DNA from 2 places in the Mycobacterium sp. 155 genome. Region 2 is predicted to be linked to the other one. Evidence: riboswitches for the same ligand, from Rfam matches in the RefSeq annotation. Region 2 holds a riboswitch; the other holds the start of a gene.
What was found. Region 2 has a riboswitch for cobalamin ahead of B133_RS0120195 (CbtB-domain containing protein). Riboswitches for the same ligand answer to the same signal wherever they lie in the genome.
Positions count from the first base shown of each region.

Region 1 (3,404 bases), 3.6 Mb from region 2:
ACGCGGCTGGAGCCTGGAGATCGTCGATCTGCGCACGCTCAACCCACTGGATTTCGACACGGTTGCCGCCTCGGTCCGCCGCACCGGGCGTGCGGTGGTGATGCACGAGGGTCCGCGCACGCTCGGGTTCGGATCCGAGCTGGCTGCGCGCATCGCCGAGGAGCTGTTCTACGACCTCGAAGCACCGGTGTTGCGCGCCACCGGTTTTGATACGCCGTATCCGCCGGCGCGGTTGGAGAAGCTGTGGTTGCCGGGCGTGGATCGGCTACTCGATTGCGTCGAGCGTGCGATGGGGCAGCCGTGAACCGAGAATTTTTGGTTCCCGATCTCGGTGAGGGGCTCCAGGACGCCACCATCACCAGTTGGAATGTGTCCATCGGCGACACCGTCGAGTTGAACCAGACACTGTGCACCGTCGAAACCAACAAGGCGGAGGTCGAGATCCCCAGCCCTTATGCGGGACAGATCCTCGAACTCGGTGGTGCAGCAGGGGATACGCTGGCCGTCGGGGCTCTGCTGGCGCGGATCGAGACCAGTGAATCCGCACCGGTGGCGGCGACGACGAACGGCACCAGCACGATACGCAAACCGGTCCTGGTCGGTTATGGTGCCGATGACACCATGGATTCCAGCCGGCGTCGTGCGTCTGCACCGGAATCCGAACGGCCGCGGACCAAACCACCGGTGCGCAAGCTCGCTGCAGAACTGCACGTCGACCTCACTGCGCTGGCACCCGGATCCGGTCCCGAGGGGATCATCACCCGTGACGACGTCCTGGCTGCCGCCGGTGGCGCGGAACTCCTCGACGTGCGGGGCGTGCAGGCCGAAATGGCTCGCCGGATGACATTGGCCCACAGTGAGATACCCGATGCGCATGCGCGCGTCGAGGTGGATTGCACGGCGCTGCTTGCGCTGCGGGATAGGCTCGCGGCCGCGGACGATGCACCGCCCGTCACCCCGTTCGTGTTGACATTGCGGATGCTTGTCATCGCGCTGCGTCGTCATCCGATCCTGAACTCGACGTGGGTGGTAGCCGACGAGCATCCCCGCATCCATCAGCATGCCGCCGTGCACCTCGGGTTCGGGGTGGCCGCACCGCGCGGCCTGCTGGTGCCGGTCGTCAGCGATGCCCACGACCTCACGACGCGCCAACTTGCCCAGAAGGTTTCGCGGCTTATCGACAGTGCGCGGGCCGGATCGCTGCAGCCGCAGCAACTCACGGGCTCGACATTCACGGTGTCGAACTACGGTGCGCTGGGGCTCGACGACGGGGTGCCGGTGATCAACTACCCGGAGGCGGCGATTCTCGGTATGGGAGCGCTCAAGCCGCGGGCCGTGGTGGTCGACGGGATCGTGACGGCCCGTCCGACCATGGCATTGACCTGTGCGTTCGACCACCGGATCGCCGACGGGGCACAGGTTGCCGCCTTTCTGGTCGAGCTGCGGAACCTCATCGAGGCACCCGAGCTGGCGCTGCTGGACCTGTAGATCTCGTTATCTGTGCTTCGCGGCGACCTCACGACCCGGCAACGGGTAGTCTGAGTTACGCAGCTGGTTTGTCGGCACTGGTCCAGGCCCGTGTCGACATCGAACGCGGCACGCTCACACAGGTGCGACGTGAGAGGGAACCCGGTGGGAATCCGGGACTGTCCCGCAGCGGTATGCAGGAACGACCGCCGTCATCAGCACTGGCATGCAGGCAACTGCGGCTGGGAAGCGACGGCCACTAGGTGCACGGACTCCCGTGCGGGCCTGCGAGTCCGAAGACCTGCCAGCTGTACCGGGCGCGCCGCGCCCGGTGGTTCATCGCCTCGTGGAATGGGCAGTGGCCGAACGCGGTTCACTCGTGGCGGGTGATCGTGCTCGGCTTGACGCCTCCTGGCGGTGACCCTCCCGTCGTACGTTGAGGACGTCGTCATGAGCACAACCGCTGTACCTTTCACCGCCACTATCCTCGGGTCGCCCCGCATCGGCCCGAATCGTGAACTCAAACGCGCAGTCGAAAAGTACTGGGCCGGCCGCATCGACCGCACCGAACTGGAATCCGTCGCCGCCACCCTGCGCCGCGACACCTGGGCATCGCTCGGCGCGGCGGGGCTGGACTCGGTCCCGGTCAACACCTTCTCCTACTACGACCAGGTGCTCGACACCGCGGTACTGGTGGGTGCGCTACCGCCTCGGGTGGCCGGTGTGGCTGACGAGCTAGACCGCTACTTCGCGGCGGCGCGTGGTAACGACGAGATCGCGCCACTTGAGATGACGAAGTGGTTCGACACCAACTATCACTACATCGTGCCCGAGATCGGGCCTGACACCTCGTTCGCCCTCAACCCGGCCAAGGTGTTGGGCGAGCTGGAAGAGGCTGCAGCCCAGGGTATCCCGGCGCGACCGGTGATCGTCGGACCGATCACCTTCTTGGCGCTGTCGAAGGCGGTCCAGGGCGCGGGTGCTCCGATCGCCCGGCTCGACGAGCTCGTCGACGTGTACGCCGAGCTGCTTGAGTTGCTTGCCGACAAGGGTGTCACGTGGGTGCAGCTCGACGAGCCCGTGCTGGTGACCGACATTCTCGACAACGCTGCCGAGCTGGCCGGACGTACCTATGCCCGGCTCGGTGCGCTGACCAAGCGGCCGTCGGTGTTCGTCGCCACCTACTTCGGTGAGCTCACCGACGCCCTGCCCGCGCTGGCCAGCACCCCGATCGAGGCCATCGGCATCGATCTGGTCGCAGGTTCGGGGACGGCGTTGGCGGCCGTACCCGAGCTCGCCGACAAGCTCGTGGTCGCGGGCGTGGTGGACGGCCGCAACATCTGGCGCACAGATCTGGAAGGTGCACTGGGCAAACTGGCCACATTGTCGGGGTCTGCGGGGGCCGTCGCTGTCTCTACTTCATGCTCGACGCTGCACGTGCCGTACACCATCGATGCCGAGGAAGGCCTCGACGCGGCGCTGCGCAGTTGGCTGGCATTCGGCTTCGAGAAGGTCACCGAGGTGGTGACCCTGGCCCGCGGGCTCAACGACGGCCGTGTGGCAATCTCGGCTGAGATCGCGGCATCCAACGAGGCCATTGCATCGCGGAAGTCCGATCCACGGCTCAACAATGAGCAGGTCCGTGCGCGTATCTCGGCCATCCTTGCGTCGGGTGCCAAGCGCGGGCCCGCCGACCAGCGTCGGGCGGCGCAGCAGGATCGGCTCAAGCTGCCCACCCTGCCCACCACCACGATCGGGTCCTACCCGCAGACCTCTGCCATTCGGGTTGCCCGCGCCGACCTGCGGGCCGGCAAGATCGATGCGGCGGAATACGGGCGGCGGATGAAGGCCGAGATCGCCGACGTCATCAAGCTGCAGGAGCAACTGGGTCTGGACGTGCTGGTGCACGGTGAACCGGAGCGCAACGACATGGTGCA
Region 1 covers NZ_KB892705.1:591,606-595,009, forward strand. The annotation lists gene B133_RS0102730 (transketolase C-terminal domain-containing protein) at 1-304, shown strand, start outside; gene B133_RS0102735 (dihydrolipoamide acetyltransferase family protein) at 301-1,488, shown strand; cobalamin riboswitch at 1,582-1,791, shown strand; gene metE (5-methyltetrahydropteroyltriglutamate--homocysteine S-methyltransferase) at 1,918-3,404, shown strand, end outside.
Region 1: it holds a riboswitch for cobalamin, as region 2 does, so the genes downstream of both, metE (5-methyltetrahydropteroyltriglutamate--homocysteine S-methyltransferase) here and B133_RS0120195 (CbtB-domain containing protein) in region 2, are expected to answer to the same signal.

Region 2 (3,404 bases):
CTGGCCGCAATTCCGCAGCCCGACGGCCGCGGGCTGGCTGTGGTCGATCGCCAAGCGTGCCTTCGCGATGGCCCCCGTGGGCTAGCTCAACGGGCTGCGCAGCGTCCAGGCGTGACCGCGGAAATGCAGCACGGTGCGGCTCACCGGCGCAACATCGATGCGCCAGAAGGATTTCGGCGGGGCCTCGAGCGTGACCAGGACAGCAGCCCGGACCACCGCGGGGTGGGTGACGGCGACCACTCGGCCGCGCCGGGTTGCCATGGCATCCATCCACCGGCGCACCCGAGCGATCAGCTCGACGACGGTTTCTCCGCCGTGGGGCGCTTGGGTCGGATCGGTGAGCCAGATGGCCAGCTCGGCCGGACGTACCCCGGAGAGCACATCTCCCCGCCACAGGCCACAGTCCAGATCCGCCAATTGTGGTGCTACCTCGGCTCGCAGACCGAGCAGGTCCGCGGTTTGGCGGGCCCGCTTCTCGGGGCCGCAATAGGTCCCGTCGACCGGACCGAACTCGATCGACGCGTCGGCTTGGCGGTGGCCCAGCGAATTGAGCGGCTCGTCGGCGGGGAAGCGTCCGGCTGCCGTGGCATCGGTCATCGCATGCGATACCAGTGACAGCCGGACGACCTCACTCACGCTGCGACGCTGGCCGAATCCGCAGGAGCCCCGAGCATCTTGTCGGCCATCGGTGAGAAGCCCAGACCGATGGTCGCCCACAGAATGACCTGTGCCCCGATCGAGTAGAGCCGGAAGTAGAACAGATCGTCGGCCGAGAATCCCGGGAAGACGATCTTGCCCTGCGGATCGAGCAACGGCTGCGGTGTCTCGGTGGCGTGGTTACCGTACTGCGCGACATTGACACTCAGCTGCCCCAGCGACGGCAGCAGCAACATCACGACGGCGATCACGACAATGAACGCACCACCGGCCAGCAGCACCGCCCCGTACGAACCAAAGCGCGGCCGCAGTTTACCGACCAGTCCGACTGCCAACGCCAGGGCGACAACCGACACCACGACCATCGTCAGATACAGACCCGTCCTGACACCGATCGTGTCCGAATGACCGATCGAAGGCGGATTCGCCGGATACTTCAGGAACGGTACGAGATAGAGCGCGACGAACATCGCGGCCGCCAACCGAAGCGCCAACGTTCCGGGTGACAGCTTGGGAAACCGGTTATAGACAACGCAGTAGGCGACCGCGAACAATGCGCCCATCGCAGCGCCGAAGGCGACCATCCCGACACCGATGCCGACATTGCTCTGTATCGAACGGGAGAAGAGCTCGACACCTTCGTCCATCCCCGGCATACCGCCCGGGTGATCGAGATATTCCTGCGCCTCGTCACGGGCGCCCTCGTAGTCGATAGCCCGCTGAACGATCGGCTCGGCGAAAATTCGCGCGAAGATGAAGGCCAGCAGCCCGCCGAGGGCGCCCCAGAGCGTCGCGCGGATGATTATTCTTTTTTCCATGTCGGCTACCCGCTAGTGGCAGGGGAAGCCGAGGAAGTGGCGTGCGTCGTGCACGAACTCGTGGACGTGCATATCGCTACCGAATATCGATGTCGCGCCCTGGTCGATGCCGACGAAATAGTAAACCAAAAGCGCCAGCACCGCGGTGGCGCTGAGCCACAGCGCGGCCTTTGCGGCCGACAAGTCGACCGCACGTGACACTGTCTGCGGTGAGATGGTCATCCAAGTGCTCCTCTCGGGAGTACGCGTCCCGGTTGAAAAAGGTAACGGCGTCAGGGTCTGACTGTGTACAGTGGCGCGACCGTTCTGGATTCTCACCAGATTCCTTCGACCGTCGATTACTCGAGCATCGTAAACCCGCGGCCCAACCGCCCGATATGGGTATCAGCCGCCGTACCCCAGTTGCTGCGCCGTGTACTTGGCGGCATCGGTGACGGGCACGGCCTGCACGGCGGTGCCGTAGGCACAGATCTCGGTCCAGGTGTCGCCGATCTCGGTGGTGTCGAAGCGCATCGCGACGATGGCGTTGCCGCCACGGGCACGGGCCTCGTTCATCAGCCGGCCCATCGCTTCGTTGCGACTTTCGGCGAGGTTCTTCGTCATCCCCTGCAGCTCGCCGCCGAACATGCTCTTGAACCCGGCGCCCATCTGAGAGAAGGCGTTTCGGGACCGCACGGTAAGTCCGAAGACCTCGCCGCAGACCCGCTGAATTTCCCACCCCGGAAGGTCGTTGGTGGTGACGATGAGCATGGCAAAAGCCCTTTCCCCGTTGGATTCTGATGTGGATAAGAAAATGCCCCCGCCATTGGCGGGGGCATTTTCGTGGCGATTATTCCGCTGTCGCAGCGGCCCTGGCCAGATCGGGACCATCCTGGCTGGCGCTCTTCGGCTTGCCCGCGAAGGTGAACTTCGCGTCTTCGCCGGCACCTTCGCCGTCCCAACCTTCGACGTCCACCGTGACCAGCTGACCCGGACCGACCTCGTCGAACAGGATCTTCTCCGAGAGCTGATCCTCGATCTCGCGCTGGATGGTGCGACGCAGTGGCCGAGCACCCAGCACCGGGTCGAAACCACGCTTGGCCAGCAGTGCCTTGGCCTTGTCGGTCAACTCCAGAGCCATGTCCTTGGTCTTGAGCTGGTTGGCGACCCGGCCGATCATCAGGTCGACCATCTTGATGATCTCGTCCTGCGTCAGCTGGTGGAACACGATGATGTCGTCGATACGGTTCAGGAACTCCGGCCGGAAGTGCTTCTTGAGCTCGTCGTTGACCTTCTGCTTCATCCGCTCGTAGTTGTTCTCCCCACCGCCCTGCGTGAAGCCGAGCCCGACGGCCTTGGAGATGTCGGACGTGCCCAGGTTGGAGGTGAAGATCAGCACGGTGTTCTTGAAGTCGACCGTGCGGCCCTGGCCATCGGTGAGGCGACCGTCTTCCAGGACCTGCAGCAGGCTGTTGTAGATCTCCTGGTGGGCCTTCTCGATCTCATCGAACAACACGACGCTGAAGGGCTTGCGGCGCACCTTCTCGGTGAGCTGGCCGCCCTCCTCGTAGCCGACGTACCCCGGAGGGGCACCGAACAGCCGCGACGCGGTGAAGCGGTCGTGGAACTCGCCCATGTCGATCTGGATGAGCGCGTCGTCCTCGCCGAACAGGAAGTTGGCCAAGGCCTTGGACAGCTCGGTCTTACCGACACCGGACGGGCCGGCGAAGATGAACGAGCCGGACGGACGCTTGGGGTCCTTCAGGCCGGCGCGGGTGCGACGGATGGCCTTCGAAACTGCACGGACGGCATCTTCCTGGCCGATGATCCGCTTGTGCAGCTCGTCCTCCATGCGCAGCAGCCGAGTGGTCTCCTCCTCGGTCAGCTTGAACACGGGGATACCGGTCCAGTTGCCCAGTACCTCGGCGATCTGCTCGTCGTCGACTTCGG
Region 2 covers NZ_KB892705.1:4,239,071-4,242,474, reverse strand. The annotation lists gene B133_RS0120210 (serine hydrolase) at 1-85, shown strand, start outside; gene B133_RS0120205 (histidine phosphatase family protein) at 82-636, opposite strand; gene B133_RS0120200 (CbtA family protein) at 633-1,475, opposite strand; gene B133_RS0120195 (CbtB-domain containing protein) at 1,488-1,697, opposite strand; cobalamin riboswitch at 1,732-1,859, opposite strand; gene B133_RS0120190 (YbjQ family protein) at 1,860-2,225, opposite strand; gene clpC1 (ATP-dependent protease ATP-binding subunit ClpC) at 2,305-3,404, opposite strand, start outside.